Regions from separate parts of the Pseudomonas sp. P4_B3 genome, predicted to be linked through region 4. Evidence: predicted binding sites of a transcription regulator. Region 4 holds the regulator's gene; each other region holds the start of a gene.
What was found. Region 4 encodes FliA, which starts transcription of late flagellar genes. Its sites were predicted from a motif close to CTAAAGTTTNNNNNNNNNNNGCCGNTAA; they were not measured.
Positions count from the first base shown of each region.

Region 1: the regulator FliA is predicted to act here: its motif matches at 4,179-4,206, upstream of AC1DWG_RS10435 (methyl-accepting chemotaxis protein).
Region 2: the regulator FliA is predicted to act here: its motif matches at 2,925-2,952, upstream of motA (flagellar motor stator protein MotA).
Region 3: the regulator FliA is predicted to act here: its motif matches at 4,119-4,146, upstream of AC1DWG_RS09415 (flagellar protein MotY).

Region 1 is NZ_JBFUHR010000007.1:352,542-360,255, reverse strand. It holds gene AC1DWG_RS10455 (antibiotic biosynthesis monooxygenase family protein) at 1-115, shown strand, start outside; gene AC1DWG_RS10450 (DUF2025 family protein) at 258-584, opposite strand; gene AC1DWG_RS10445 (glycerophosphodiester phosphodiesterase) at 796-1,920, shown strand; gene AC1DWG_RS10440 (PepSY domain-containing protein) at 2,073-2,378, shown strand; gene AC1DWG_RS10435 (methyl-accepting chemotaxis protein) at 2,439-4,064, opposite strand; gene AC1DWG_RS10430 (transporter) at 4,338-5,360, shown strand; gene AC1DWG_RS10425 (inorganic phosphate transporter) at 5,543-7,156, shown strand; gene AC1DWG_RS10420 (hypothetical protein) at 7,343-7,714, shown strand, end outside.
Region 2 is NZ_JBFUHR010000011.1:118,951-126,664, forward strand. It holds gene asd (archaetidylserine decarboxylase) at 1-440, opposite strand, end outside; gene AC1DWG_RS14910 (rhodanese-like domain-containing protein) at 459-1,274, opposite strand; gene AC1DWG_RS14915 (HDOD domain-containing protein) at 1,316-2,854, opposite strand; gene motA (flagellar motor stator protein MotA) at 3,022-3,873, shown strand; gene motB (flagellar motor protein MotB) at 3,877-4,905, shown strand; gene AC1DWG_RS14930 (toll/interleukin-1 receptor domain-containing protein) at 4,957-5,448, opposite strand; gene AC1DWG_RS14935 (caspase family protein) at 5,448-6,407, opposite strand; gene AC1DWG_RS14940 (TIR domain-containing protein) at 6,410-6,817, opposite strand; gene rsgA (small ribosomal subunit biogenesis GTPase RsgA) at 7,016-7,714, opposite strand, start outside.
Region 3 is NZ_JBFUHR010000007.1:127,549-135,262, forward strand. It holds gene grxD (Grx4 family monothiol glutaredoxin) at 1-264, shown strand, start outside; gene bfr (bacterioferritin) at 441-914, opposite strand; gene AC1DWG_RS09395 (bacterioferritin-associated ferredoxin) at 1,113-1,331, opposite strand; gene AC1DWG_RS09400 (peroxiredoxin) at 1,643-2,245, shown strand; gene rnt (ribonuclease T) at 2,332-3,009, opposite strand; gene pyrC (dihydroorotase) at 3,006-4,052, opposite strand; gene AC1DWG_RS09415 (flagellar protein MotY) at 4,212-5,117, shown strand; gene AC1DWG_RS09420 (argininosuccinate synthase) at 5,247-6,464, shown strand; gene AC1DWG_RS09425 (hypothetical protein) at 6,614-7,324, opposite strand.
Region 4 is NZ_JBFUHR010000020.1:27,946-35,659, forward strand. It holds gene AC1DWG_RS22415 (flagellar motor protein) at 1-30, opposite strand, end outside; gene AC1DWG_RS22420 (protein-glutamate methylesterase/protein-glutamine glutaminase) at 30-1,160, opposite strand; gene AC1DWG_RS22425 (chemotaxis protein CheA) at 1,209-3,452, opposite strand; gene AC1DWG_RS22430 (protein phosphatase CheZ) at 3,506-4,294, opposite strand; gene AC1DWG_RS22435 (chemotaxis response regulator CheY) at 4,316-4,687, opposite strand; gene fliA (RNA polymerase sigma factor FliA) at 4,856-5,596, opposite strand; gene fleN (flagellar synthesis regulator FleN) at 5,593-6,423, opposite strand; gene flhF (flagellar biosynthesis protein FlhF) at 6,540-7,714, opposite strand, start outside.

The sequences.
Region 1 (7,714 bases), on a different contig from region 4:
GTGGAAGCATCATCCGGAGCATGCGGCAATTCGCGAGCGTGGGCGCTCGACCTGGTATTCGCGGTGTCATACGCGGGTGTGCCGGGTTGAGCGGGCCTACGGGTTCAGCCGGTAAATAATGTGGTGTGCTTGAGGCCGTCTTCGCGGGCAAGCCCGCTCCTACAGTGTTTTGTGTCGGGTACATTTCTTGTGTACACCCAAGATCTCTGTGGGAGCGGGCTTGCCCGCGAAGAGGCCAGAACAGTCACCGCAAAAACTCAGCCCTGAACCAAACTGCGAACCGCCGAAATCTCCGGCACTTCCCGCCGGTTCATGTACACCCGCAACGGCTCGGTGATGTTGATCCGGTCATCGATGTTCTGGTCCAGCAACAACTGAATCAACTCACGCTTGAGCGTCATGGTCTGCCCGGGACCAGTGGCCCAGACGAATTCGCTGGTCGGGATGATGCCGTCGTCCGCCACGTCCATGCCGAACGAGTCTTCGCTGAAGCGCACGATGTAGTGCCCGGTCTTGCGGTTGAGGCCGACGAAGCCTTTGAGTTGGTCGGCAGCCTGGCAGATGATCTGGGAAGTGATGCGCATGGTAAACCCCGCAATGGTGATCGTTGGTTTGCACGCAGGGCCTGCGTTTCCCTCTGCCGGGGAAATTGCAGGGCCCCAGCGTACTGCAATCGGGCGCACAAAAGCGCTGACGAAAATCAGCTTTAGACAGGTTTGTGTCGGTCTCGCGATAGCGCCTGCAAAGATCAGTTGTTAAAAGGGACCGCTCACTCATTGCGAAAGGATCTCGACCATGTCTGCAACCTTTACTAAAAGCACCGTGTTACTGAGCCTGCTGCTCGGCCTCGGCCAGGTACAGGCCGCCAGCGAACCCGGTCCCGCGGCGCTGGCGACTCGCCTGGGTATTCCGCATCCCGCGGTGATCGCCCACCGTGGCGCGTCGTTCGATGCGCCGGAATCCACCGCCGCCGCCTACAAGACTGCCCGCGACCTGGGCACCGACTATCTGGAAATGGACCTGCAGCGCAGCAAGGATGGCGTGCTGTTTGCCCTGCACGACAACAATCTGCAACGCACCACCGACGTCGCCAGCAAATTCCCCGAGCGCAAGGACAGCCCGGCCAACGCGTTCACCATGGCCGAACTGAAAACCCTGGATGCGGGTAGCTGGTTCAATACCGCGTACCCGGATCGCGCGCGTCCTGGCTTTGCCGGCCTGAAGATTCTGACCCTTGATGAAATCATCGACATCGCCGAGGGCAATGCCCTGCACAAGCCCGGCCTGTACATCGAGACCAAGGAGCCGAAGCAGTTTCCCGGCATCGAACACGACCTCAAGGCAAAACTTCAGGACCGTGGCTGGCTGAGCCCGACCGGTTCGAAACTGGCGAAAAGCGAACTGGGGGTCGGCCAGGGCAACGGTAAGGTAGTCCTGCAGACCTTCGAGAAGAGCAGCCTCGAACTGCTGCAAAAGGAAATGCCGACGGTGCCGAAGATCCTGCTGTTGTGGGTCGGTGAAGGCAGTATCGAGCCCAAGTCCAAGGTGACATTTGCCGAGTCCGGCGCCAAGGACAAGGCCGCGTACTACGCAGCTCAGCAACCGAAGGACAAAGCCGAATTCCAGCGTTGGGTTGATTACGCCAAGGCCCAGGGTGCAATTGGCACCGGGCCGTCCGCCGCACTGACCCAGGGGGGCGACCAGAGTTACTCCGATCTGGTGCAACCGTGGATGAACCGGTACACCCACGACCAGGGCCTGCTGGTGCACGTGTACACCATCGACGATGCGGTGGACTACCAGAAAGTCATGGACGCCGGTGTCGACGGCATCTTCACCAATCGCGCCAGTGAATTGCTGAAGTTCTATAAACGCCCGGCGGCGAGTGTCGATCAAGTGTTGAAGAACAACGGCTATTGAGCCGTGCCTGGCATGACACCGAGGTGCCTGCATCGCGAGCAGGCTCGCTCCTACAGGGATTGATGCAGGACATGTCGGGGGTTTTAAGGGTGGATTAATTTACACAAGGTAACCTGATCTCACTTGAACGGATCACCCAAGGAAAGAAGCCCATGAAGACCCTGACTGCTTTGTTGACCGCTGCAACCCTGACCTTCGCCGCGGGCCTGGCCCAGGCCGATGTGCGAGTCGATGAGATCCCGCAACTGGTCAAGGACGGCAAGATCAAGTCGCTGGAAGATCTGAACAGGATCGCGCTGGATCTGCACCCGGGTGCAACGATCACCAAAACCGAACTGGACAACTACTTCAACGGTTACGAGTACGAAGTCGAACTGCGTGATGCCAAAAACGTCGAGTGGGATGTGGACATCGATGCCTCCAACGGCAAGGTCCTGAAGAACAAACAGGACACCTGATCCCGAAGCGCACAAAAGCCGCACGATTGAGAAGTCGTGCGGCTTTTGTGCATTCTGGACTCAAGCGCTCAAACGCGCCGTCACCTCGTTCAACTGCCCCGACAAACCATGCAGGTTGCTGCTGGCCGCTTCAGTGCGCTGCACGTTGTCCAGGTTGGTACTGGCAATGCTGGTGATCTCGGTGAGGTTGCGCGAGATGTCTTCGGCCACCGAGGTCTGCTCTTCGGCGGCAGTGGCGATCTGGCGGTTCATGTCACGGATGGCTTCCACGGCCAGGGTGATGCGTTCGAGCATGGCGCCGGCCTCGGTCACTTGCTGCACGCTCTGCTCGCTGCGCGACTGACCGCTTTCAATCGCCTGGGCCGCTTCGATTGCACCGGTCTGCACGGTCTGGATGATCTGGTTGATCTCGATGATCGACGCCGCCGTGCGCTGTGCCAGGCTGCGCACTTCATCGGCCACCACTGCGAATCCGCGTCCGGCCTCGCCGGCGCGCGCCGCTTCGATGGCCGCGTTGAGCGCCAGCAGGTTGGTCTGTTCGGCGATGCCGCGAATCACTTCCAGCACTTTGCCGATACGCCCGCTGTCGGTTTCCAGCTGGCGGATGACCGTGGCGGTGTTGGCGATTTCGCCGCGCATTTGGGTGATGGTGTGGATGGTGCCCTGCATGACTTTTTCGCCCTGCTGGGCGGACTGGTCGGCATCATCGGCGGCCCGTGCCGCTTCGGCGGCATGACGGGCCACTTCCTGTGCGGTAGCGGACATTTCGTTCATCGCCGTGGCCACCTGATCGGTGCGGTTGAACTGCTCGTTGGTACCGCCGGCCATCACCGTGGCGATCGAGTTCAACTCACCGCTGGCGCTGTCCAGGTCAGACGCGCTGCGCTGCAAACGGCTGAAGGTTTCGGCAAGGAAATCGCGCAGGGTGTTGGCGGCCATCGCCAGTTTGCCCAACTCGTCCTGACGGGTGCTGGCCACGCGCTCGGCAATACGCCCTTGGCTGAGCTGCGCCACGTATTCGATCAGTTTGCGGATCGGCTCGACCAGGTTGCGGTTGACCAGCCACAGGCTCAGCAGGCCGATCAGCAAACCCGAAACCAGCATCACCATGATCCCCAGCATCACCGTGCGATCGGCAGCGGCGCTGATCAGCGTCGATTGTTCGGCGCCCTGCTTGCGCAACTCGCTGACCAGTTCACTCATCTGATCGCTGGCCGCGCGGTCCACGCCCTTGACCGCCGCGTCGCCTGCCGTCGGGTCACCACCGGCGGCCACGAACGCGTCCCGGCCCTTCTGATAGGCCGCGCCCAACTGGCGATGTTCGTCACGCAAGCGCTCGATGCGGCTCTTGAGTTGCGGCTCGATGCCCTTCTGCCCGGCCAGCTCGCCGAGGATGTTTTGCACATCGCGCTGACGGTCTTCGAATTGCCCCCAGTACTTGCTCAGGTCCGCCGGTTGCTTGCCGCGCAACAGGACGTTTTTCCACTCCTGCACCTGCACCTTGAATTGCAGGTTGGCTTCATCGATCAATTGCGAGGTATGCAGCGGGCCTTCGATCAGATTGGCGTAGCTCTGCACGCCGCTGGACAGGAAGTGAAAGCACGCCAGCGCGATCAACAGCATCGCCAGCAGGCTGCCGCTCAGCAGGGCGAGAATTTGTGCTCTCAGGGACTTTTGCAAAAGCATCGGATGGTACTCATGACGGGAATGAGGCACGCCCCGGTAAGGCGTGAAAAGTGTCCGGACTTCCCTGTCTGCGATCACGGCCGATGGCCGGGGGCGCGCAATCCAACCCAAGCGTGATCGGCAAGCCAGAGCGGTTCTTGAGAAAATTCCGACCGCCGGTAGTGCAATCGTTTGCGTTATTTTCCCGTCACAAAACCGTCATCCCCGCTTGCGATGATGCCGTTCAAGTGAACCTGCGAAACCTGCGACAGGCGTCTCCCCTTGCGAGCCCTCATGAACCACAGCATCGATCACAGTCATCGCGACACGGATCTGTTCGGCCTGCTTTACGGTTTCAGTTTTCGCCCCGGTGAGGCCGGCCGGGAAATCAATTCGGCGGAGGCCTTGCAGTACCTGCAACAACCGCAGAGCGACGAGCAATTTCTCTGGCTGCATCTGAACCTCGCCCATGCCGCGTGCGAACGCTGGATGAAAAGTCATCTGGAATTGCCCGAAGAATTTTTCGAAGCGCTGCACGAAGGCTCGCGCTCGACGCGCATCGAACATGTCGACTCCGCGTTGCTGGCGGTGGTCAACGATGTGGTGTTCAACCTCAGCAACATGGTCTCGTCGGATGTCTCGACCCTGTGGGTGTGCGCCCGCAGCCAATTGATCATCAGCGCCCGCCTGCAACCGCTGCACTCGGTGGACAAACTGCGCTCATCGGTGAAGGCCCGGGAATGCTTTCGCTCCCCGCTGGAGTTGCTGGTGCATTTGCTGCGCGACCAAGGTGAAGTGCTGACCCAGATCGTGCGCAAGACCAGCCAGAGCGTGGATCAGATCGAAGACGAATTGCTCTCCTCGCGCCTGTCGACCAACCGCGCTGAGCTGGGCGCCAATCGCCGGGTGCTGGTGCGCTTGCAACGGCTGCTGGCGCTGGAGCCAGGCTCCTTGCTGCGCCTGCTCAACCGGCCGCCGCAATGGCTGCAAAAGGAAGACGTGAAGGAGCTGCGAAAATCCACCGAGGAGTTTGCGCTGATCATCAACGACCTCACGGCGCTGGGTGAGCGGATCAAGCTGTTGCAGGAAGAGATCGCCGCCAACATCAACGAACAGACCAACCGCACGCTGTTCACCCTGACGGTGGTAACGGTGCTGGCGCTGCCGATCAACATCATCGCCGGCTTCTTCGGCATGAACGTCGGCGGCATTCCGCTGGCCGGTGATCCGGAAGGTTTCTGGATCCTCGTGGCGCTGGTCGCGACCTTTACCGTGATTGCCGGGCGCTGGGCGTTTCGCAAGCAGCAGGATTATTGAGTTCCCTTCATCACCCGACACACTGAACAACTGTGGCGAGGGGGCTTGCATGGCATCAGGCAATGTGTGGAAACTCAGATCAGCGGCCCTGCAAAAAACCCAAACACTGACCCAGAACAGCCTCCCTGTAACAATTGGCAACGATTATCACTGGTACACCTCCCCCCTCAGGAATGTCCGTGATGGCTACGCCCTCCTACACCGCCGCCCCGGCACCCGCCAGTAGCACCAAACCACTATTCGACAAAAAACCCGGCCTGCTCACCATCGTGGTGTTTTTTGCCGTGCTGGCCATCGGCTTATTGTTTACCGCCTACAGCCTGATGCACGACATGAGCGAACTCGGCACGGTGGTCACCACCTGGACGCCGTTTCTGCTGCTCGGCGTGGCGCTGCTGATTGCCCTGGGCTTTGAGTTCGTCAACGGCTTCCACGACACCGCCAACGCAGTGGCCACGGTGATTTACACCCACTCGTTGCCGCCAAACGTTGCGGTGGTCTGGTCCGGTTTCTTCAACTTCCTCGGGGTGCTGCTGTCCAGCGGCGCGGTGGCGTTCGGCATCATTGCCCTGCTGCCGGTGGAGCTGATCCTGCAAGTCGGTTCGTCCGCCGGTTTCGCCATGATCTTCGCCCTGCTGATCGCCGCGATCCTGTGGAACCTCGGCACCTGGTGGCTGGGCCTGCCGGCGTCGTCATCGCACACCCTGATCGGTTCGATCATCGGGGTCGGCGTGGCCAACGCCCTGATGCACGGCCGCGACGGCACCAGCGGTGTGGACTGGGCGCAAGCCACCAAGATCGGTTACGCGCTGCTGCTCTCGCCCCTGGTCGGCTTCGGCTGCGCCGCACTGCTGTTGCTGGCCCTGCGCGCGTTCGTCAAGAATCGTGCGCTGTACAAGGAGCCAAAGGGCGAGACGCCACCACCATGGTGGATTCGCGGCCTGCTGATCGTGACCTGCACCGGTGTGTCGTTTGCCCACGGTTCCAACGACGGTCAGAAAGGCATGGGCCTGATCATGCTGATTCTGGTGGGCACGCTACCAATGGCTTACGCCTTGAACCGCACCATGCCGGCCGATCAAGCGTTGCAGTTCGCCGCGGTCGCCGAAGTGACCCAGCAGGCGCTGGTCAAGGCGGCACCGCAATCGCCCCCCGCCGACCCACGCGCGGTGCTGTCCGAATACATGCGCAGCAAGGAAGCGACCCCGCAACTGGTGCCGGCACTGGCGGCGCTGACCGGCAGCATTGGTGCCCAGGTCAAGGGTTATGGCTCGCTGTCGAAAGTCCCGGCCGAGGCCGTGGGCAACGTGCGTAACGACATGTATTTGAGCAGCGAAACCATTCGCCTGATGGACAAGAACAAGGTCGGCAATTTCGACGCCGACACCAACGGCAAGCTGCAACTGTTCAAGCAACAGATCGACAACTCCACACGGTTCATTCCGCTGTGGGTGAAAATCGCCGTGGCCATCGCCCTGGGTCTGGGCACCATGGTCGGCTGGAAGCGCATCGTGGTGACCGTCGGCGAGAAAATCGGCAAGACCCACCTGACCTACGCCCAGGGCGCCTCGGCAGAAACCGTGGCGATGCTGACCATCGGCGCCGCCGACATGTTCGGCCTGCCGGTGTCGACCACTCACGTGCTGTCCTCGGGCGTGGCCGGGACCATGGTCGCCAACGGCGGCGGCTTGCAGATGAGGACCATCCGCAACCTGCTGATGGCCTGGGTGTTGACCTTGCCGGCGGCGATCCTGCTGTCGGGTAGCCTGTACTGGTTGTTCACCCAACTGTTCTGATCACTCCCGCCTGTACTCACATCCCGCAGCGAGCAATCGCTGCGGGATGTTTGCTTTCAGCCCGGCGCAAAGCCGCGCATTTCATCGCCAACTCAAGGTATTGATCGTTTCATTCGAGGATGGCGCTTCAGTTTGTCAGCCTGTTGCCGACTCTTATGAGAGCCAAAGTATTCCTGGGTGAGAACCGTGAACTTATTCATCAATCAGTTGCACAAGCACGCTGATTTCAGAAGTGCGATCTACGCTGGCGACATCTTCCTCAACACCGAACTGAAAGCGGCAAAGGAACTCTGTGCCTTTGCCCAGGAAAGCATCACGGCCGCCTTCGATGGCGAGACCAACCACCAGGCGCTGCACACGCTGATGCCGGTGGAAGAGTTCGTGGTGCTGGTGACTCGCCTCAAGGGCCAGTTCACCAACAGCCTGCGTGCCAAGGAACTGATCCGCAGCTTCACCGACGAAATCGGTGCCGCTCCCGAAGAGTTCATTTTCGACGTACCGCGCATCCGTGTCGTGCCCAACTACGACTACCTGCACGCCGGCGTCAGCTACGCCTAC
Region 2 (7,714 bases), on a different contig from region 4:
TGCACGCGGTGATAGTCCTTCGGCGACAGGTAGATGGTCGCGAAGTCACCGCCCATGAACGGCGCAGCATTTGCCGCATCGCCACCCAACAGTTCCAGCACGCTGAAACTGTGACCCTTGGCCTGGAACACGCGACCGTGCTCGATCGGGCCGAGCTGGCTGATCGCGCCGTCAGCCGGGCTGAGGATCGCGTCCGGGGTTTCGTCCAGCGGACGGGCACCGTCTTTCAGTGCACGGGTGAAGAACGCGTTGAAGTGCTCGTAGGCGGTCAGGTCTTCGACCAGGGCCTGGGACATGTCCACCTGATAACGCTTGGCGAACCAGGCGGTGAACGCATTCTTGAACCAGCGCACGCGGCATTCGGCGATGCAGCCGGCCAGTCGCGAGAGCAAGTTGTGGGGCAGCAGGTACTGGCCGAGGAGAAACAGACGCTTGTTCATTAACGGTCCTTAAAAATCTCAAATTTCTACCGGGGTATCGGGATGGTTGCCCCATTCGCCCCAAGAGCCGGCGTAGCCTTTGACCCGCGGATAACCGAGAGCCTTGGCCACCAGATAGGTGAAGCCAGAACGATGGTGGGTCTGGCAGTGGGTAATCACTTCTTTGTCTTTGCTGATCCCGAGTTGTTCGAGGATCTGCGGCATGTCGGTGCGGATGCGCAGCTGACGTGCCTTATCCATGCCGGCGGTCCATTCGAAATTGACCGCGCCGGGAATGTGGCCACCCTTGGCTGCCAGGACTTTCTCGCCGGAGTACTCCAGCGGGCCGCGAGCATCCCAGATTGCCAGGTCGGCGGCGCCGAGTCGGCTTTGCAGGTATTCGCGGGTGGCGGTGGGTTCATCGTGCAAGGTCAGTGAAACCGGGCCACCCACGGGTGGCGGGATCTGGATCGACATGGGCAAACCTTCTGCCAGCCAGGCCGGCAGGCCGCCGTCGACATAGTAGTACTTGCTGTGGCCGATGACATCCAGCAGCCAGATGAAGCGCCCGGCCCAACCACCGCCTTCGTCGTCATACACCACATAGATCGCATCGGGGTTGTGTCCCAGCTCACCAAACAAGGTTTCGAGTGCGGCCTGCGGGGGCATCAGTCCCGGGGCGGGGGCCTGGCCGAGCTGCGTGCGTTTCGGATCGACAAAGTGCGCGCCGGGAATGTGCCCTTCGGCGTAGCGGGCGGCACTGGTCAAGTCCACCAGAATCAATTCGCGAGCGTCGAGGCGAGGGAGCAAGTCGCTCGGCTCGATCACCAGCGGCAAGCCAGAGAAGTCAGACATGTGAGGTCTCCAGAGCACAAAAGGGGGGATTGTAGCGCAGCTTATTGGCCACGGTGGCTAAAGCTGTGCAGGGCTTTCTCGATGCACTGCGCGGTTTTGCCGAAGGCCTGTACGGAAATTTCCGAAAACGGTCCGCCGCCCTGGTCCGCCACGACGATCATGATCACCCGGCCATTATTGACCAGCGAGCGTAGCAGCAGGTGTTCGCCGCTGAACTGCGAACGCAGGCTGTTGGGCAGCAGCGCCGAGAATTGCGCGTTGTTGGCTGGCGTCAGGCGCACCTGGGCCTGTTGCGCGAGCAGGCGTTGCAACACGTTGCTCTGGCTGACCACGAAGTTCAACCCGGCCGCTTCCTTCGGCAGACCGGCCGTCTGGTGCGCGCGCAGGTTGGCTTGGGTGCGGTCGGCCATCAGGATCATCACCCGACGCATGCCGCAGGCTGCGAGGGCGTCCCGGGCGGCGATGGTCAGGTGCATGGCGTTGGTGAAGCGACTCGGCTCGGCCAGCAATTCGGCACATTGCTTGCGCCACTTCGCCAGGTCTTCGGCGGTGGGTGCCGATGCCGGCAGCAGCCCGGCGTGGATACGATTCATGCCCCACGGCCAGATCAGTGATTCGGCGGGGTGCCAGAGGTCGGGCATGGCGTGTTGGCGTGCGCTGTTGGCAGCTTGCTGGTGCAGTTGCTGTTGCACCTCGTCCATCGGCATTTGCAGGTAAAGGCTGGTCAGGAATTGCCAGCGCTCACTGTGCGGGCTGTCCCAGGCGTGTTGCGCCGACAGTGCCAGCCCATTGGCCAGCAATACCGTATTGGCCGGTTGATTGAGCCAGCGGCGCAGGGTCGGGTCGTCATCGAGACGGTTCTGCTGGCGCAGTGGATGCTCGCTGTCACGGGCGATACGCAGGACTTTCACCAGTTCCCGCTGTTCAGTGAGCAGCAGTCGATAGCCCTGCTGCACCCAGATCGGCAAGCGCCAGATCTCCACCATCGCCTGGCCGATCTCCAGCAGGCGTACGCCAAGCAATTGCTTTTCGACTTTGCATGCGGACTCGCCTTTGTGGATGACCCGCAACTCCCATTCTTCGAGCAGTTTTGGATGGGTCAGCGCCAACGGCCACAGGGGCGAAAGAAACAGCAGGCTGCCCCAGTGGATGTCCTGCCACAGCCGCGCCAGGCGGCTGGCGAAAAAACCGTTGGCCTGTTGCGTGGCGTGCTGGCTGATCATCTGCAGCTGACGCAAGGCTTTGGGGATCTCGGACCGGGGTTCGGCGGGCAGGCGCGCGAGCAGTTCTTCCGTGCGCTTCAAGCCGAGGCGGTTGATTGCAATTTCAAGGTTTTCCGCAGGTTCGGTCATGCTGCCATGGGTATGCCGGTTGGCTTCGCGAATCACGCTCAAGGCCAGGGCCGGACTGCCTTGCATCAAGTCAGCGATGTCGCGCAGCGAGCTGCGATTGTCACGGATGGCCTTGCAGACCCGGTCGTGGCTGGCTTGCGGAACCGGCAGGCGTACGCCATCAAGAAGCTTGACCCAGCCTTCGAGAGTGGTCGGTTTCGGGGCTGGAACGTTCGTTTCGTTAACCATGGTGGGAGGCGATCATCGTCAACATTACCTGTGCCCGGATGGGGTCAAATCAGTTTTTCGCCTGAACTGGCTATAGTCTGGCGCAGTTTTGCCGATAAGGAGAAGAAGAGATTTTTTAACTTCCGAATATGACCTTGAACCCGACTCAGTAAGTGCTCTCCTAACCTATGGCTAAAATTATCGGCATCATCGTCGTATTCGCGAGCGTGCTCGGCGGATACGTGCTTTCCCACGGCAAGATTGCCGCCTTGATCCAGCCTTTCGAGGTCATGATCATCGGTGGCGCCGCCCTTGGTGCATTCTTGCAGGCCAACCCCGGCTACATGACGATGCACGTGCTCAAGAAGTCCCTGAGCATGTTCGGCTCGCGCTTCAATCACGGCTTCTACCTTGAAGTGCTGGGCCTGATCTACGAGATCCTCAACAAGAGCCGCCGCGAAGGCATGATGGCCATCGAAGGCGACATCGAAGATGCCGCCGCGAGCCCGATCTTCGCCAAGTACCCGACGGTCCTCAAGGACGAGCGCATGACCGCGTTCATCTGCGATTACCTGCGCATCATGTCCTCCGGCAACATGGCCCCGCACGAGCTGGAAGGCTTGTTCGACATGGAACTGTTCAGCCTCAAGGAAGACCTGGAACACCCATCCCACGCCGTGAACGGCATCGCCGACGCCATGCCCGGTTTCGGTATTGTCGCGGCGGTACTGGGGATCGTGGTGACCATGGCTTCGCTGGGTGAGGGCGATCAGAAGTCCATTGGCCTGCACGTCGGTGCGGCACTGGTCGGTACCTTCTTCGGTATTCTCGCCGCCTACGGTTTCTTCGGCCCGCTGGCCCATTCCCTGGCCCACGATGCCAAGGAAGAACTGAACGTCTACGAAGCCATCAAGGCCTCGCTGGTGGCTTCGGCTTCCGGCATGCCGCCATCGCTGGCCGTGGAGTTCGGGCGCAAGGTGCTGTACCCGGCGCACCGTCCAAGCTTCGCCGAGCTGGAACAAGCGGTTCGCGGTCGTTAAGTTATGGAAAACAATCAGCCGATAATCATCAAGCGCGTCAAGCGCATCGCTGGCGGGCACCACGGAGGCGCGTGGAAAATCGCCTTCGCCGACTTCGCCACGGCGATGATGGCGTTCTTCCTGGTGTTGTGGCTGCTGTCCACCGCCACGCCGGAACAGAAGATTGCCATCGCCGGTTACTTCAAGGACCCGATCGGCTTTTCCGAAAGCGGTACGCCGTACATCATCGATCTGGGCGGCACGCCGACCCTGGCGCCGGAAAACACCCTCAACCCCGAAGTGAAGTCCCAGCCGCAGCCGGACAAGGTCACCATCGATACCGACCAGGTCGAAGGCATGGCCGAGCAGGTCGAAAAAGAACGCCTCGAGCTGTTGCTGCAAGAGCTGCAGAACAAGGTCGAAGAAAACCCGCAGCTGCAGAAGTTCAAGGATCAGATCCTGTTCGAAATCACGCCGGACGGCCTGCGAATCCAGATCATGGACGCGGAAAACCGCCCGATGTTCGACTCGGGTTCAGCCCGTCTGAAGCCGTATTTCGAAGACATCCTGCTGGCCATGGCCGACACCATCAAGGCGGTGCCGAACAAGATCAGCATCAGCGGCCACACCGATGCCAAGCCGTACACCGGCACCGGTGATTTCGGTAACTGGGAGCTTTCTGCCAACCGAGCCAACGCCGCTCGGCGTGCGCTGGTGGCGGGCAGCTATCCGGATGCACAGGTGGCGCGCGTGGTCGGCTATGCCTCGTCGGCCCTGTTCGATCGCGAGCATCCGTTCAACCCGGTTAACCGCCGTATCGACATCGTGGTGCTGACGAAGAAAGCCCAGCGTGCGATCGAAGGTTCGCAAGGGGCGGAGCCTGCTCCTGATGCGCCGCAAGGTTCGGCTGCTCCGGGAGCCGCACCGTCTACACCGGTCGACCCGAACGCGTTGCCGGCGGACAAGGAACCTCTGCCGGCTCATGAACTGCGTGAGCGTCTGAACCTGTTCGATGATCCGGCACCGAAACCGGGTGAGCCGCCCAAGCAGTGACCGACAAAAAAGCCGACAGCGATGTCGGCTTTTTTGTCGGCGTTTTCTACGTTAAAAGCCGCGGGTGATTCGGGATTTGAGATCGGCGTGAAAGCGATCCGCATTGGATTTGTTGACGCTGCGCACCGACTCGCTGCCGGTCACCGATTCCAGCGACATCGAGCGCTTGAGTGTCGCTTCGTTGCGATAGGCATCGATAAAGAACTCGATGTCCCGGTCGCTGATCAGCTTCGGCCATTTATCGAGGTACAGCGGCAGCTCTGTCGGGCCGGTCTTGAACGAGCAGATACGCCGATTAGTGATAGTCGCCTCGCCGATTTCGAACGGCACCCACCAGGACAGCGCGGTTTTCTCCGACACCACCGCCAGCAGGTGCGTGCATTCGCTGATGTTGCGGGTGATCACCCCGGTGATGTCATCGGTGGTCTGGGATTCGATATCCAGTACGTCGAGGTAGGTCTTGATATTGGCCTGGATCAGGCGCCCGTTGATTTTGACCGCGTGGGCGCGATCCATGTGGCGGTAGCTGATAAACACTGGCATCAGAAATGTCCCTTGATCGCGAGTTCGCGGTAATAGGCGCCGAGGGCGGTGAGGCGGCAGCCGGTGGAGTGGATGGCGGCGTAGTACATGTGTTCGGCGTCCACCGGTTCGACCAGGCTGTGGCGGTTGCACTTTTGCAGTTGGGCGAAGACTTCGCCGTGTTCAGGGTTGAACTCGGGTTCGGTGGGCTCAAAGCTGGGGGCGAGGGGGTATACCGACTCCGCTTCGGCAAACCATTCGGGGAGTTTGCGCAGGATTTCCTTGGGGATCAGCGGCGACACTTCGCGCAGGGAAATGAACTGCGAGACGTTAGTCTTGAACACCGGACGCTGTTCCCAGGCGTCGAGGGCATTGTCGACAAACGAATAAAGGCTGCCGGGAGTGATCTTGCCCAGGATGTTCGCTGCACCACCGTGCAGGGCCTGGAGCAGCAATCCGGTGAACACGCCGTGCTGCACGCCCTCCATCGCCGGCTCTTCCTTTTTGCAGGCGGTCAGGATGGTCATGCCTTCGCCGACCACGCTGCCTTCACTGCGCAAGGCGCGCAGTTCGCCGGCCGAGCCGCTCTGGCAACAATCGAGAATGATCACTTTGTTCTTGATCTTCGTGGCCTTGCTCGCCCAGTTGAGGATGTCGCTGAGGCGAATCCCGTCCTTGGCGCTCTTGTAGTCCTGCGGGATCAACATGCCTTCGTCGGTGTCGGTATCGAAGCTGCCGTGGCCGGCGAAATACAGCAGCGCGACGTTGCAGTCCCCGGCAAACAGCTCGCGGATCTGGTCTTCGAGTTTTTCCCGGCTCAGGTAGTCCTCGGCGGAGGTCAGTACGATGTTCTTGAAGTTCGGATCGCCATTGGCATCGGTCTTCAAAACGGACGCCATGGCCATGGCGTCATTGCTGCAACCGCTCAGGCGCGATACATGGGTGTAGTCGTTGATGCCGATAAACAGTCCCTTGCGCATGGTTACACCGCCGTATGCTGGCGAATCGCATCGATGATGCTGTTGGTGTTCCACGCACATTCGGCATGTGCCGCGTCACGTACCACCGTGGAAATGCGCTCGGCACCGAACGGCTTGATCGCAATGATCACCTTGCCCATGCGCTTGGCGATCTCGATTTCCTTGTTGATCCACTTGCTGTAGGTGGAATACATCCCGGCCATGATCAATACCGCCGAACACGGGCGAATCTTGTTTTCGATGGCCTCCTCAAGTTGTTTGTCGGTTTTCGCGCCGACAATCGGGTTGTCCGGTGGCACCGAAAAATTCTTGTAGGTGAAACCGGGCCAGGCGTTGAGCAAGCGTACGAGATTGTCGTGGGCGTCGGGGTAGTTCCACGAGTGGCTGATGAACAGGTGGTAGGTTTGCATGGGTGTCCCTCGGTGTCGCAGGAGTGCGAAGAGGGTTTGAACTTAGGTGAATACAGGGCGGCCACAAGGTGTCGGCGCGGAAAGAGAAATGCCCTACAAGCGAGCGTGCGCGCGTCTTACAGAAAGTTCTGATGTTTAAGCGGGGGAAGATCCAGCCACCGGCCGCCCCGCTGAAGGCAGGGCGGCCGGTACGTCTGTTTAGTAGCCGTTTTCCGGCAGACTGGCGATGATCGAGCGGTAGCTGTTCATCCGTTGCTGCTGCACGCGGCCGTCTTCAAGGGCCTTGAGCAGCGCGCAACCAGGTTCGCGGTCGTGCTTGCAGTCGCGGAAGCGGCAGGTGCCGAGCAGATCGTTGAACTCGATGAAACCAGCTTCGACGTCGGCACGGCTGACGTGGCCCAGGCCGAATTCGCGGATACCCGGGGAGTCGATCAACTCACCGCCGCCGGGGAAGTGGAACAACCGCGCGGTGGTGGTGGTGTGAGTGCCCTGGCCGGACAGTTCGGACAACGGACCGACGCGGGTTTCGACTTCCGGCAGCAGGCTGTTGACCAGCGATGACTTGCCGACACCGGACTGACCGACGAACACGCTGATACGCCCGTCCAGCTGCTTCTGCAACTGCTCCATACCGTTGCCGTGGTGCGCCGACACTTCCAGCACCGGATAGCCGAGGGTGCGGTACACCGCGAGCAAGGCATTCAGCGCAGGAGCGTTGTTGTCGTCGATCAGGTCGAACTTGTTCAGCAGCAACAACGGTTTGATGCCCGCATGCTCGGCCGCCACCAGGTAGCGGTCGATCAGGTTGGCGTGGGGCTCGGGCAGCGGTGCAAACACGATGACGATCATGTCGACGTTGGCCGCAACAGGCTTGAGCTGACCACGGCTATCCGGGCG
Region 3 (7,714 bases), on a different contig from region 4:
CCGCAGTGCGGCTTCTCCGCGAAAGCCGCGCAGGCCGTGATGGCGTGTGGCGAAAAGTTTGCGTACGTGGACATCCTGCAGAACCCGGAAATCCGCGCCAACCTGCCAAAATACGCCAACTGGCCAACCTTCCCGCAACTGTGGGTTGCCGGTGAGCTGGTCGGCGGTAGCGACATCATGACTGAAATGGCTGCTGACGGTTCGCTGCAGAGCCTGATCAAGGACGCCGCCGCCAAGGCAGCTGTTCCAAAGACCGAAGCCTGATTCGCTTGGCTCCCCTGTAGGAGCTGCCGCAGGCTCGGGCCGCGTTCGGACGATCTTTTGATCTTCGGCAAATAAAAAGCCCCGCTACTCGAAAGAGTGCGGGGCTTTTTATTGTGTCTGGATAGTTACTGCAAAGTTGCCGCTGCAATCCCCAGGATCGCAGCCTGCGGCAGCTCCTACTCTTCGCCCATCTGCGATTGCAGATAGTTCTCGAGTCCGATTTTATCGATCAGGCCCAACTGGGTTTCCAGCCAGTCGATATGTTCTTCTTCGGACTCGAGGATATCTTCAAGCAGCTCACGGCTACCGAAGTCGCCGACTGTTTCGCAATGAGCGATAGCCACCTTGAGATCAGCGTGACCGGTGCGTTCGATACGCAGATCGCACTCCAGCATTTCCTTGGTGTGTTCGCCGATGTGCAGCTTGCCCAGGTCCTGGACGTTCGGCAGGCCTTCAAGGAACAGGATCCGCTTGATCAGCTTGTCCGCGTGCTTCATCTCGTCGATGGATTCGTGGTACTCGTGCTTGCCGAGCTTGTTCAGGCCCCAATCTTCATACATGCGCGCATGCAGGAAGTATTGATTGATCGCGACCAGCTCATTGGCGAGGATCTTGTTGAGATGCTGGATGACTGTAACGTCGCCTTTCATGATGGGGTCCTGCCCTTTATTAGCTGTCAATAGGGCAGAGTCTGAGCCGCGTATTTAAGGGTGTCAAACCTAAGTTATTGAAACTTAAATGAAAATTAATCTGAATAAGAATGTTTGTGTTCCGCGTCTAGAGCATAACTAGTTGATTTTGAGGCATAAAAAAACCGGACGTATGTCCGGTTCTTTGATATTCGATAGTTAAGCCGCGGTAAATTCTGCTGGAAAGGGAATTGCAGCCTGGGCCGTTTGCAGTTTGGTCAGGGTCTCGCGGACCACTTCCTTGGCGAGGCAGGCACATTTGCCGCATTGACTGGCAACGCCGGTAGCCACACGGACTTCCTTGTAGCTGCAGCATCCTTCATAGATCGCATCGCGGATTTGACCGTCGGTGACGCCAGTGCAGAGGCAAACATACATAAGGAAGGTCCGTCGCTGATTGTGACTCAATTGCGATGGATCTTAATGTTAACGAGAATGATTGTCAAAGTGGTTTCAGAGCACTTTTTGTCATAAATGAGTATGGCTGACGAACGGTCTGCCTGACAAATTGGTGATTCAAAACCGTCGGGGATTTCATCGTACGGGGAAAAAACAGCTAAGCCAGCTCAAACACGCGGTGTATGATGGCCGGTCTTTTGCGACCGGGGATCGTGTCACAGGGCTGTCGCCTCAGGGTGGCAGGCTGATGCGAACCCTGTTTCTCACGCTATTACACCAGGAGATATCCAATGAGCGTACTCGTAGGCAAGCAAGCCCCTGACTTCACCGTACCGGCCGTACTCGGCAATGGCGAGATCGTTGACAGCTTCACCCTGTCCTCGGCGATCAAAGGCAAATACGGCCTGGTGTTCTTCTACCCACTGGACTTCACCTTCGTTTGCCCGTCCGAACTGATCGCTCTGGACAACCGCATGTCCGAGTTCAAGGCGCGTAACGTTGAAGTGGTCGCTGTGTCGATCGACTCGCACTTCACCCACAACGCCTGGCGCAACACCCCGGTCAACAATGGCGGTATCGGCGAAGTTCGCTACACCATGGCTGCCGACATCAAGCAGGAAATCATGAAAGCCTACGACGTTCAGTCCGCTGACGGCGTGGCTTTCCGTGGCGCGTTCCTGATCGACGATAAAGGTGTTGTCCGTTCGCAGATCATCAACGACCTGCCGCTGGGCCGTAATATGGAAGAGCTGCTGCGTCTGGTCGACGCTCTGCAATTCCACGAAGAGCACGGCGAAGTCTGCCCTGCCAACTGGAAAAAAGGCGATAAAGGCATGAACGCTTCGCCAGAAGGCGTTGCGGCTTACCTGACCGAGCACGCTGCCGCTCTGTAAGGCGCACGCTCCAGCTATAAAAAGCAGGTACAAAAAAACCGGCCTTCGAGGCCGGTTTTTTTATGGGCGGGATAAACCCGACGACATCAATCGTCGAAATCTTCCCAACCGCCCATTTGCTTCCAGCGATTGACGATGCCGCAGAACAGCTCAGCGGTCTTCTCGGTGTCGTAACGGGCCGAGTGAGCCTCGCGGCCATCGAAATCGATGTCCGCAGCCTGGCACGCCTTGGCCAGCACGGTTTGGCCGTAGGCCAGGCCCGCGAGCGTCGCGGTATCGAAACTGGAGAACGGATGGAACGGATTGCGCTTCATGTCCAGGCGCGCAACCGCTGCATTCAGGAAGCCCAGGTCGAAGCTGCTGTTATGCCCGACCAGGATCGCCCGTTTGCAACCATTGGCCTTGAGGGCTTTGCGCACGCCGCGGAAGATATCGTTCAGGGCAGACTCTTCACTCACGGCCATGCGCAGCGGGTGATCGAGCTTGATCCCGGTGAACTCCAGGGCCGCCGCTTCGATGTTCGCGCCTTCGAACGGCTCGACACGGAAGAAGTAGGTGTGATCCGGATAAACAAAACCCTTTTCATCCATGGCGATGGTGGTCGCGGCGATCTCCAGAAGGGCATCGGTGGCCGAATTGAAGCCACCGGTTTCTACGTCGACGACAACCGGCAGGTAACCACGGAACCTGGCCGCCATTGGATGACGAGGGCCGCCTCCGCCGCCATTGCCTTCCAGTTCGTCGTCGAAATGGTCTTCACTCACGCGTGTTCCTCCAGCAGGCGCCAGCGCAGTTTTTCACCGGCGCGCAGCGGGATAACGGTCAGCTCGCCAAATGGCAGGCTGGTCGGGGTGGTCCATTCTTCGCGGACCAGGGTGATGCGATCGGTGTTGGCCGGCAGGCCGTAGAAGCGCGGGCCGTTGAGGCTGGCGAAGGCCTCGAGCTTGTCCAGCGCATTGCGCTGTTCGAAGGCTTCGGCATACATCTCGATTGCCGCATAGGCGGTGTAGCAACCGGCGCAACCGCAGGCCGCTTCCTTGGCGTGCTGGGCGTGGGGCGCCGAGTCGGTGCCGAGGAAGAACTTCTCGCTGCCGCTGGTGGCGGCGTCGAGCAGGGCTTCCTGGTGGGTATTGCGCTTGAGGATCGGCAGGCAATAGAAGTGCGGCCGGATCCCGCCCACCAGCATGTGGTTACGGTTGTACAGCAGGTGGTGAGCCGTGATGGTCGCGCCGACGTTGGCCGAAGCCGAGTTGACGAACTGCACGGCGTCCGCGGTGGTGATGTGCTCGAAGACCACTTTGAGGGTCGGGAAGCGCTCGACCACACGGCGCATGTGTTCATCGATGAAGATTTTTTCGCGGTCGAACACGTCGACATCACCACGGGTGACTTCACCGTGAACCAGCAACGGCATCCCGACTTCGGCCATGGCCTCGAGTGCGGGGAAAATCTTGTCGATGCTGGTGACGCCAGAGTCCGAGTTGGTGGTCGCGCCGGCCGGGTACAGCTTGGCGGCGTGAATGAATCCGCTGGCCTTGGCCTCGCGAATTTCTTCAGGCTGGGTGCGGTCGGTCAGGTACAGGACCATCAGTGGCTCGAACAGGCTGCCGGCCGGGCGGGCAGCGAGAATCCGCTGGCGATAGCCGTCGGCTTCGGCCGCGTTGCGCACCGGTGGAACCAGGTTGGGCATGATGATGGCGCGGCCAAAGGTGCGCGCGACATCCGCGACGGTATTGGTCAATACGGCACCATCGCGAAGATGAATATGCCAGTCGTCGGGACGCAGCAGGGTCAGGCGGTCGGACATGAGGGGATTCCAGGCGGGTCAAACTCAAGGGAATGCTACCGGAAAAGACTCTTGCAGGCACTCGCTATCAAGTTTTGCGCGAAGCTTCCGATATCCAACGGGTATGCCGTAAACATGTGTGTGTCGGTCTTTTTGTTGTAGAAGCCAGTGGAGCCTCCCGTGCGCCAGCGTTTTTTAGCCTTGCTCAGTGTGTTTGCCAGCCTTCCCGCGATGGCGCTCACTTTCCAGACCCGTCTGGAGAGCATTGAGTGGACGGTCGAGGGTGACAAGTTCGAATGCCGCATGACTCAGCCGATTACCGACTTCGGTTCGGGCGAGTTCGTGCGTCGTGCCGGTGAGCAGGCGACGTTTCGTCTGAAAACCTACAACCCGATGATTGGCGGTGGCTCGGCGACGCTGCTGGCCGCTGCCGCGCCGTGGCAACCGGGGCGTAACGATATCAACCTGGGCACGGTGAGAATCGGCAGCGGCAACGTGGTGTTCAACAGTTCACAGGTTCAGGCCGGACGCCTGATCAGCGGACTGATGGACGGTCGCAGCCCGGTGGTTCGCCATTTCGCGGGGGATGGCCGGGTGTCGGAAGTGCGCTTGTTGCCGGTCAGGTTCACCAAGGCGTTTGCCGATTACCAAAGCTGCGTGGCCAAACTGTTGCCGCAGAACTTTGAGCAGGTGAAACAATCCGAAATCGGCTTCCCCGGCGGCGGAATCGAGCTCGACGGCGCCGCGAAGGCCAAGCTGCAGGTGATGCTGGAGTACATGAAGGCCGATCCGACGGTCAATCGCATCGAGCTCGACGGTCACTCCGACAACAGTGGCAACCGTCTGACCAACCGCGACTTGTCGCGGCGCCGGGCCCTGGCAGTGATGGAGTTCTTCAAGGCCAACGGCATCCAGGAGTCGCAAATCACCGTGCGTTTCCATGGTGAGCGTTATCCGTTGGCGCCTAATACCAACAACGCCAACCGCGCGAAGAACCGACGGGTAGCGGTACGCCTGGAGCGCGGAGCACCTGTGGAACAAGTCGCCCCGCAAGCGACGAAAGCAGCCACTTCGGCAACTTCCTGACCCGGCGGTCATCGTCGCGCCCTCGACAGAATCTGTCGCTTCGTCGTCATAAGCTGTCGCGCCACTGTAAATTATTCTGTATGAGCGGTAGACTTCCCGGCTTTCCGTAGAACCCCGTGGAGTGATGGCATGGCGGACGTAAACAAGGTCGTTCTGGCGTATTCCGGCGGCCTGGACACTTCGGTGATCCTCAAGTGGCTGCAGGATACTTATAACTGTGAAGTGGTGACCTTCACCGCTGACCTGGGTCAGGGCGAAGAGGTCGAACCTGCACGCGCCAAGGCTCAGGCCATGGGCGTGAAAGAGATCTACATCGACGACTTGCGCGAGGAGTTCGTGCGCGATTTCGTTTTCCCGATGTTCCGCGCCAACACCGTTTACGAAGGCGAGTACCTGCTGGGTACTTCCATCGCTCGTCCGCTGATCGCCAAGCGCCTGATCGAAATCGCCAACGAAACCGGCGCTGACGCCATTTCCCACGGCGCCACCGGCAAGGGCAACGACCAGGTTCGTTTCGAATTGGGCGCGTACGCCTTGAAGCCTGGCGTGAAAGTGATCGCTCCGTGGCGCGAATGGGACCTGCTGTCCCGTGAAAAGCTGATGGATTACGCCGCGAAGCACGCGATTCCGATCGAGCGTCACGGCAAGAAGAAATCCCCGTACTCGATGGATGCCAACCTGCTGCACATCTCCTATGAAGGCGGCGTGCTGGAAGACACCTGGACCGAGCACGAAGAAGACATGTGGCGCTGGACCGTTTCCCCGGAAAACGCACCCGACAAGCCGCAGTACCTGGAACTGACCTACCGCAACGGCGACATCGTCGCGCTGGACGGCGTCGAAATGACTCCGGCCACCGTGCTGGCGACCCTGAACCGTATCGGTGGCGAACACGGTATCGGCCGTCTCGACATCGTCGAGAACCGCTACGTGGGCATGAAGTCCCGTGGCTGCTACGAAACCCCGGGCGGCACCATCATGCTGCGTGCCCACCGTGCGATCGAATCGATCACCCTGGACCGCGAAGTGGCTCACCTCAAGGACGAGCTGATGCCCAAGTACGCCAGCCTGATCTACACCGGCTACTGGTGGAGCCCTGAGCGTCTGATGCTGCAACAGATGATCGATGCGTCCCAGGTCAACGTGAACGGCGTTGTGCGCCTGAAACTGTACAAGGGCAATGTGATCGTCACTGGCCGCAAGTCCGACGACTCGCTGTTTGACGCCAATATCGCGACCTTCGAAGAAGATGGTGGCGCGTACAACCAGGCGGATGCAGCGGGCTTCATCAAGCTCAACGCCTTGCGCATGCGCATTGCAGCGAACAAAGGCCGGAAGCTGTTCTGAGACCTTTGATATCGTGATGGATGCCTGATCTCGTCCAGGACGAGGTCAGGCACCTGAAAACGGGGTGTGACGCCAGTTACTACGTTGTCGGGTGTTTTCGTTTTCGCTGATGATTTTCTGTTTTTCTCCTGCCAATGGTTTGTCCTGTTCTACGTGTTGTTGTCTGCTGGTTGTCCGGCTTGATCAATGACCGACAACCTGTGCGAGTCCAGATTGTAGGCAACATAAAAGGCGACACAGCGCTTCCTGGTCTGCTTTGAATGTTTAAGCGCACTGGCTTTCAGTAAAGCCTCCGAAACGGCACAAGTGACAAACAGAATCACGTACGCCTCCTTTTCCCGTGGCCTCTGGATTTTTTCCAGCAGCGCTCCAAACTCGACCTCCTTGCTCATCCAGCGTGCATCCACGATGTACAGGTCTTTTATAAACTCCGGTAACTGAAGTTGATGCTGAACAAATACGGTGGTTTGCAGGCCAATCTCCATTGGCGGGTCCTGTGCGCCGCAGGGCGTCCGAGCTGACTGCCGGTCATTCGTTGACGTTTCCAGAGCGGAACTCCCAGAGGACTTCCCGGACGCTTTTTTTTCCGGCCGCCCGGCATCATCCATGACCTTCATGAAGTGTTTGCCCTTTTCAAAGTCGGAAGGCGCATAAAGTGATTTGTAGTTGAAGTTGAGTGTCGCGAAAAAAAGCAAAAGTAAATAAAACGGAAAGCTGATCAGAAACCAGACATAGAGTTCTCTTTCCTCTTGGTCAAGGAAGGGTAGGGAAACGGCTGCCGAAGTTTCAGAGAGCGCTGCAAATATCGCGATAATTGTCATCGGGTTGTTAATTCGTTTTTTATCATGTTCTATATTCATGCTCTATTGTCTTTTCTTGAATGGTTTATGAAAATGGTTTGATGTGGTAGTTGTTGTTGTGTTTTCTTCGATTTTTTTGAGTGCTGGTGGTGCTTTAATGATTGCTCAAAAAATATTATTTGCTGTAAGAGTAATTGGATGCTTGGTGTGTGATATTTCCGGTGTGAATGTTGAGTGCGAAAATATCAGTTACGTTTTAACGAAGGAGTAGAGGCTTATGTTTGTCAGGGCGCGACTGTTCAGGCCGGCTCTCGGAAAATTTTGGTCGTAAATCGATAGAGGCAGCTGCTGGAAAGTGCGACACACTGACGCTGACACAGTTTTCAACTCATTCCGTTCGAGGGATTATTGTAGGAGAAATCCGTGTTGTTTGTAGGGGATGTCTCTTGG
Region 4 (7,714 bases):
GATGATGCCGATCAGGCTTAGAACATCCATCAGATGCAGGCCTCGACCAGGTGCTTGCCAATGTCGTCGAGGCTGTACACCGCGTCGGCGAGTTCAGCCTTGACGATGGCCATCGGCATGCCGTAGATCACGCAACTGGCTTCGTCCTGTGCCCAGATCGAACTGCCGCCCTGCTTGAGCAGGCGCGCGCCTTCACGGCCGTCGGCGCCCATGCCGGTCAGGACCACCGCCAGAACTTTGTCGCCGTAGGACTTGGCTGCCGAACCGAAGGTGATGTCCACGCACGGCTTGTAATTCAGACGCTCGTCACCCGGGAGGATTCTCACCGCGCCACGGCCGTCGATCATCATCTGCTTGCCACCCGGCGCCAGCAGCGCCAGGCCCGGCCGCAGGATGTCGCCATCCTCGGCTTCCTTGACGCTGATGCGGCAGAGCTTGTCCAGGCGCTCGGCGAAGGCCTTGGTGAAGGCGGCCGGCATGTGTTGGACCAGCACGATCGGGGCCGGGAAGCTGGCCGGCAATTGGGTCAACACCCGTTGCAGCGCAACCGGGCCGCCGGTGGACGTACCGATGGCCACCAGTTTGTAGGCTTTGCGTTTCGGCGCGGGCGACGACGCAGTGGCCGCATGCGTACGCGCAGGGATCGGTGCCGGTGCCGGACGCACGGGCGCGCTGCTGCCAAAACTGCCAACGCTGGAAGGCGCAGGCGTCGGGGCTGGTGCAGCGACAGGCGTCGGAGCGCTGTAGGCGCTGACTCGACGATTGCTGCGCGCAATGCTGAGGATCTTCTCGCACAGCAGTTGCTTGACCTTCTCGGGGTTGCGCGAGATGTCTTCGAAATTTTTCGGCAGGAAGTCCACCGCGCCGGCATCCAGCGCATCGAGGGTGACGCGGGCGCCTTCGTGGGTCAGCGAGGAGAACATCAAGACCGGGGTCGGGGAGCGTTGCATGATGTGCCGCACAGCGGTGATGCCGTCCATCATCGGCATCTCGTAGTCCATGGTGATCACGTCGGGCTTGAGGGCCAGCGCCTGATCGATCGCCTCTTTGCCGTTGGTCGCCGTGCCGACGACCTGGATATTGGAATCCGCTGAAAGAATTTCCGAGACGCGGCGGCGGAAAAACCCCGAATCGTCCACCACCAGGACTTTGACTGCCATAAACACTCCATTAGATGGAGCGAGGCCAGGCGCCCCGCTCCACCAGAATCAAATACGCCGTGTGGCGTAACGCTTGAGCATGCTCGGAACATCGAGAATCAGCGCGATGCGGCCGTCACCGGTGATGGTGGCGCCGGACATGCCCGGCGTTCCCTGGAGCATTTTGCCCAATGGCTTGATGACCACTTCTTCCTGGCCCACCAGTTGATCGACGACAAAGCCGATCCGCTGCGTGCCCACCGAAAGGATCACCACATGGCCTTCGCGCTGCTCTTCGTGAGCGGCGGAGCTGACCAGCCAGCGTTTGAGATAGAACAATGGCAGTGCCTTGTCCCGCACGATCACCACTTCCTGGCCGTCCACAACGTTGGTGGTCGACAGGTCGAGGTGGAAGATCTCGTTGACGTTCACCAGCGGGAACGCGAATGCCTGGTTGCCGAGCATGACCATCAGCGTCGGCATGATCGCCAGGGTCAGCGGCACCTTGATGACGATCTTCGAACCCTGGCCCTTGGTCGAGTAGATGTTGATCGAGCCGTTGAGCTGGGAAATCTTGGTTTTCACCACGTCCATGCCCACACCGCGACCCGATACGTCGGAGATCTCGGTCTTGGTCGAGAAACCCGGGGCGAAGATCAGGTTGTAGCATTCGGTGTCGCTCAGGCGGTCCGCCGCATCCTTGTCCATCACACCGCGCTTGACCGCGATTGAACGCAGGACGTTCGGGTCCATGCCTTTGCCGTCATCGGAAATCGACAGCAGGATGTGATCGCCTTCCTGCTCGGCCGCCAGGATGACCTTGCCGCCACGAGCCTTGCCCGAGGCTTCGCGTTCTTCCGGCGATTCGATGCCGTGGTCGACTGCGTTGCGCACCAAGTGGACCAACGGATCGGCCAGGGCCTCGACGAGGTTCTTGTCGAGGTCGGTTTCTTCGCCGACCAACTCCAGGTTGATCTCTTTCTTGAGCTGGCGAGCCAGGTCGCGAACCAGGCGCGGGAAACGCCCGAAGACTTTCTTGATCGGCTGCATCCGGGTCTTCATGACCGCGGTTTGCAGGTCGGCCGTGACCACGTCGAGGTTCGACACGGCCTTGGACATGGCTTCGTCGCCGCTGTTGAGGCCCAGGCGGACCAGGCGGTTACGCACCAGCACCAACTCGCCGACCATGTTCATGATCTCGTCGAGACGCGCGGTATCGACGCGCACGGTGGTCTCGGCTTCACTGGCCGGCTTTTCCGCCGGTGGAGCGGCCGGGGCGCGGGCGGCAGCAGGTGCAGCGGCAGCAGCCGGCGTTTCGGCTTTTGGCTCGGGTGCCTTGGCCACCGGTTTCGGTGCCGCAGCCTTCGCGGCCGGCGCGGCAACGGACGTGTTCGATCCGCTGGCAACCGTCGCCTTGCCGACTTCGCTGAACTTGCCTTTGCCGTGCAACTCATCGAGCAGCGATTCAAATTCGTGATCGCTGATCAGATCGCTGCCGGCCGCTGCAGCGGTTGGCGCGGCAGCAGCCGGTACGGAAGCAATGGCCGACTCCAGCGCATCGACAGCGAAGTTACCCTTGCCGTGCAGTTGGTCGAGCAGTGCTTCGAATTCGTCGTCAGTAATATCGGAGCTGTCGCCGGCCGCTTTCGGGGCCTCTGGCGCAGCTGGCGCCGGGACCACCGCGTCAACGGCGAACTGGCCCTTGCCGTGCAGTTGATCGAGCAACGACTCGAACTCGGCGTCGGTGATTTCATCGCTGACCGGCGCAGAAACAGCCGCCGGCGCCTCGGCCTGGGCCTTGACGGCGTTCAGCGAGTCCAGCAGTTGTTCGAATTCATTGTCGGTGATATCGCCCGATTCGCTTTCAGCCACAGACGCTTCGACCACGGCGGCGACAGGTGCAGCAGCCACCTCGTCAGCCGATTGCGGCTCGGCCAGACGGGCCAGCGCCGCGAGCAGTTCAGGTGTCGCAGCCGTGATCGGGCTGCGTTCGCGGACTTCGCTGAACATGCTGTTCACCGCGTCCAGCGCTTCGAGAACCACGTCCATCAGTTCCGAGTCGACGCGACGCTCACCCTTGCGCAGGATGTCGAACACGTTCTCGGCGATATGGCAGCACTCCACCAGCTCGTTGAGCTGGAGGAAGCCGGCGCCCCCTTTTACAGTGTGAAAACCGCGAAAAATTGCATTGAGCAAATCCGCATCATCCGGACGGCTTTCCAGCTCGACCAGTTGCTCGGACAGTTGCTCTAGAATCTCGCCGGCCTCAACCAGGAAATCCTGAAGGATCTCTTCATCGGCGCCGAAGCTCATTAAGGGGGTGCTCCTACAGGTCTAAAAACCCAAAAAACCTAAAATTCTAAAATTTAGAATCCCAGGCTGGATAGCAAATCGTCCACATCGTCCTGACCGGACACAACGTCTTCTCTTTTATCGGCATGAATCTGCGGACCTTCACCCTGAGAGAGATGTTTTTGTGGATCTTTTTCAGCAAGCATCGCTTCACGGTCATGTTCGATGCCCGCAAAGCGGTCTACCTGACTGGCCATCAGCACGAGCTTGAGCAGGTTGCTTTCGACTTCGGTGACCAGCTGGGTCACTCGCTTGATCACTTGCCCCGTGAGGTCCTGGTAATCCTGGGCGAGCAGGATGTCGTTGAGGTTGCCCGACACCGCGCGATTATACGTGCCGCTGCGCACCAGGAAGCCGTCGACCCGGCGGGCCAGTTCACGAAACTCTTCGGCGCCGACTTCGCGACGCATGAAGCGTCCCCAGTCCGTGCTCAAGGCCTGGGCTTCATCCGCCAGGCCATTGACCAGCGGCGTGGCACTTTCCACCAGGTCCATGGTGCGGTTGGCCGCAGCCTCGGTCAGCTTGACCACATAGCCCAGACGCTCAGTGGCGTCGGTGATCTGGGACACTTCTTCGGCTTGCGGCATGTGCGGGTCAATCTGGAAATTGACGATCGCGCTATGCAGTTCGCGAGTGAGCTTGCCCACTTCCTGATACAGGCCGCGGTCACGGGTCTGGTTGAGCTCATGGATCAATTGCACCGCGTCGCCGAACTTGCCTTTTTCAAGGCTCGCGACCAATTCGACGGCGTGTTTTTTCAGGGTCGACTCAAAGTCGCCCAATGAAGTTTCGTTATTGCCCATAGCTCCCCCGTGGCGCACTCATCAACCGATGCGTTCGAAAATCTTCTCGATTTTTTCTTTCAACGCCTGGGCCGTGAAGGGTTTGACCACATAGCCGTTAACGCCGGCCTGGGCCGCTTCGATGATCTGCTCGCGCTTGGCTTCAGCGGTCACCATCAGCACCGGCAGGTGCTTGAGCTTTTCATCGGCACGCACGTGGCGCAGCAGATCGATACCGGTCATGCCAGGCATGTTCCAGTCCGTTACCAGAAAGTCGATGCTTCCGCTGTTGAGCACCGGAATGGCGGTAGTGCCATCGTCGGCCTCGACGGTGTTGGTGAACCCAAGGTCACGCAGCAGGTTCTTGATGATCCGCCGCATCGTTGAGAAGTCATCAACGATGAGGATTTTCATGTTCTTGTCCAATTCGACCTCCAAGCAGTCTTAAACGCGCCCAGCACCTGGACGCGCCATTTCAATCAATCCGGCAAAGCACTCAATGACTGTCTGGAGCACAACAGATCGCGACCGGCGCAGTTCAACACCACACCGGCCTCGTTCGCAGTGTCCCCCACACTGCCTTCAGCGCGCTCGCCACTCCCCCAAACGCCCCCGCAAACGGGCCGCGCACTGGCTGTGTAACTGGCTGACCCGAGATTCGCTGACCCCCAGGACCTCACCGATTTCCTTGAGGTTCAACTCTTCGTCGTAGTACAGCGCCAACACCAGTCGCTCACGCTCCGGCAAATTGGCAATCGCCTCCGCCAGCGCAGCCTGGAAGCGTTCATCTTCCAGATCGCGTGACGGCTCGATATGAGCACTCGCGCCATCCTCGTGCAGACCTTCGTGTTCGCCGTCCTGCAACAGATCGTCGAAACTGAACAGCCGGCTGCCCAGGGTGTCGTTCAAAATCCCGTAGTAATCGTCGAGACTCAATTGGAGTTCGGCCGCAACTTCGTGATCTTTAGCGTCACGGCCGGTTTTCGCTTCAATCGAGCGAATGGCGTCGCTGACCATGCGCGTATTGCGGTGAACCGAACGTGGCGCCCAGTCCCCCTTGCGCACCTCATCGAGCATGGCGCCGCGGATTCGAATGCCCGCGTACGTCTCGAAACTGGCGCCTTTGCTGGCGTCATATTTGGTCGACACCTCAAGCAGGCCGATCATCCCGGCCTGGATCAGGTCTTCGACCTGGACACTGGCCGGCAGGCGCGCCAACAAGTGGTAGGCAATGCGTTTAACCAGCGGCGCGTAACGCTCGATCAGCTCGTACTGCGCATCACGCGCCGATTTTTTGTAGAGGTTGTAACCGCTTGCTGTCATAGAACCGGTCCTGCTGTCTGCTGCACGAGGCGCTCTACGAAAAACTCCAGGTGCCCGCGCGGGTTGGCAGGCAGCGGCCAGGTATCGACCTTCTGTGCGATCGCCTTGAATGCCAGCGAGCACTTGGAACGCGGGAACGCCTCGTAGACAGCGCGCTGCTTTTGCACGGCCTTGCGCACGCTTTCGTCGTAAGGCACAGCGCCGACGTATTGCAGGGCGACGTCGAGGAAGCGATCCGTGACCTTGGTCAACTTGGCGAACAGGTTGCGCCCTTCCTGCGGGCTCTGGGCCATGTTGGCCAGGACGCGGAAGCGGTTCATGCCGTAGTCACGGTTAAGCAATTTGATCAATGCGTAGGCGTCAGTGATCGAGGTCGGCTCGTCGCACACCACCAGCAGCACTTCCTGGGCTGCGCGAACGAAACTGACTACCGAGTCACCAATGCCCGCCGCGGTATCGATCACCAATACGTCGAGGTTGTCGCCGATATCGCTGAAGGCCTGGATCAGGCCGGCGTGTTGCGCGGGGCTCAGATGCACCATGCTCTGAGTGCCGGATGCGGCCGGAACGATACGGATGCCGCCGGGTCCCTGCAGCAGTACATCGCGCAGTTCGCAGCGGCCCTCGATCACGTCGGCCAGGGTACGTTTGGGTGTCAGGCCCAGCAGAACGTCGACGTTCGCCAGCCCCAGGTCGGCGTCCAACAGCATGACGCGCCGGCCAAGCTCAGCCAGAGCCAGGGACAAGTTCACTGACACATTAGTTTTCCCGACGCCACCTTTGCCGCCGGTCACCGCGATCACCTGTACGGGATGCATGCTGCCCATGTTATTTCTTTACCTTGTCTTGCATAGACGGAGGCCACATTACTGGCTGCGCGTTCACAAACGGAACAATGCATGGCAGACCATCGATGTAGGTACAAAAACTGTTCATTACTACCTTAGCCAACCTGCTTGGTTTGGCTGTGGTAAATATCAGCGAACATGTCAGCCATGGCTTCTTCGCTGGGTTCTTCCTGCATTTGCACGCTGACGGCGCGACTGACCAACTGATGACGGCGCGGCAGATGGAGATCATCCGGAATCCGCGGGCCATCGGTCAGGTAGGCCACCGGCAGCTCATGACTGACGGCCAGGCTCAACACCTCGCCCAGACTAGCCGTTTCATCCAGTTTAGTCAGGATGCAGCCCGCGAGCCCGCAACGCTTGTAACTATGATAGGCGGCGGTTAGAACCTGTTTCTGGCTGGTGGTTGCCAGGACCAGATAATTTTTTGAGCGAATGCCGCGACCGGCCAGGCTTTCGAGTTGCATGCGCAGGGCCGGATCGCTGGCCTGCAGGCCGGCGGTATCGATCAGCACCACGCGCTTGCGCAGCAAGGGTTCCAGCGCCTGCACCAGGGACTGGCCCGGATCGACGTGGGTCACCGACACATTGAGAATGCGCCCCAGGGTCTTGAGCTGCTCCTGGGCACCGATGCGGAAGCTGTCCATGCTCACCAGCGCAATGTTCTGCGCGCCGTACTTGAGCACGTAACGGGCCGCCAGCTTGGCCAGGGTGGTGGTCTTGCCCATGCCGGCAGGGCCGACCATGGCGATCACACCGCCCTCCTCCAGCGGCTCGACTTCGGGGGTAACGATCATGCGCGCCAGGTGCGCCAGCAACATGCGCCAGGCCTGACGAGGTTCTTCGATTTCGCTGATCAGCGCCAGCAGGTCGCGCGACAGCGGGCCTGACAGGCCAATGCGTTGCAGGCGACGCCAGAGGTTGGCCTGGTCCGGACGGCTGCCCTGTAGCTGATTCCAGGCCAGGGAGCCCAGCTGGACTTCCATGAGTTCGCGCAGGCTGTTGAGTTCGAAACGCATCGAGTCGAACGCGCGCGGGTCCACGCCAGTGGAGGCTGGTGCAGCGGCCGGTGCGGGGCGACGGGGTTCGGCGTAGGTCGGCTCGATCAACGGCTCGGCTGCGGTGAGCGGCAAGCCGGCGAACAACTGGCGATTGGTCGCATTATCGCTCTCGCCGACGCCACGCAGGCTCAGTTCGGCTTGGGCAGTGACGATCCGCGACTGAGTCTTGCGCAGCTCGTCTTCGAGTTCCATGTTCGGAACCCGCGGCG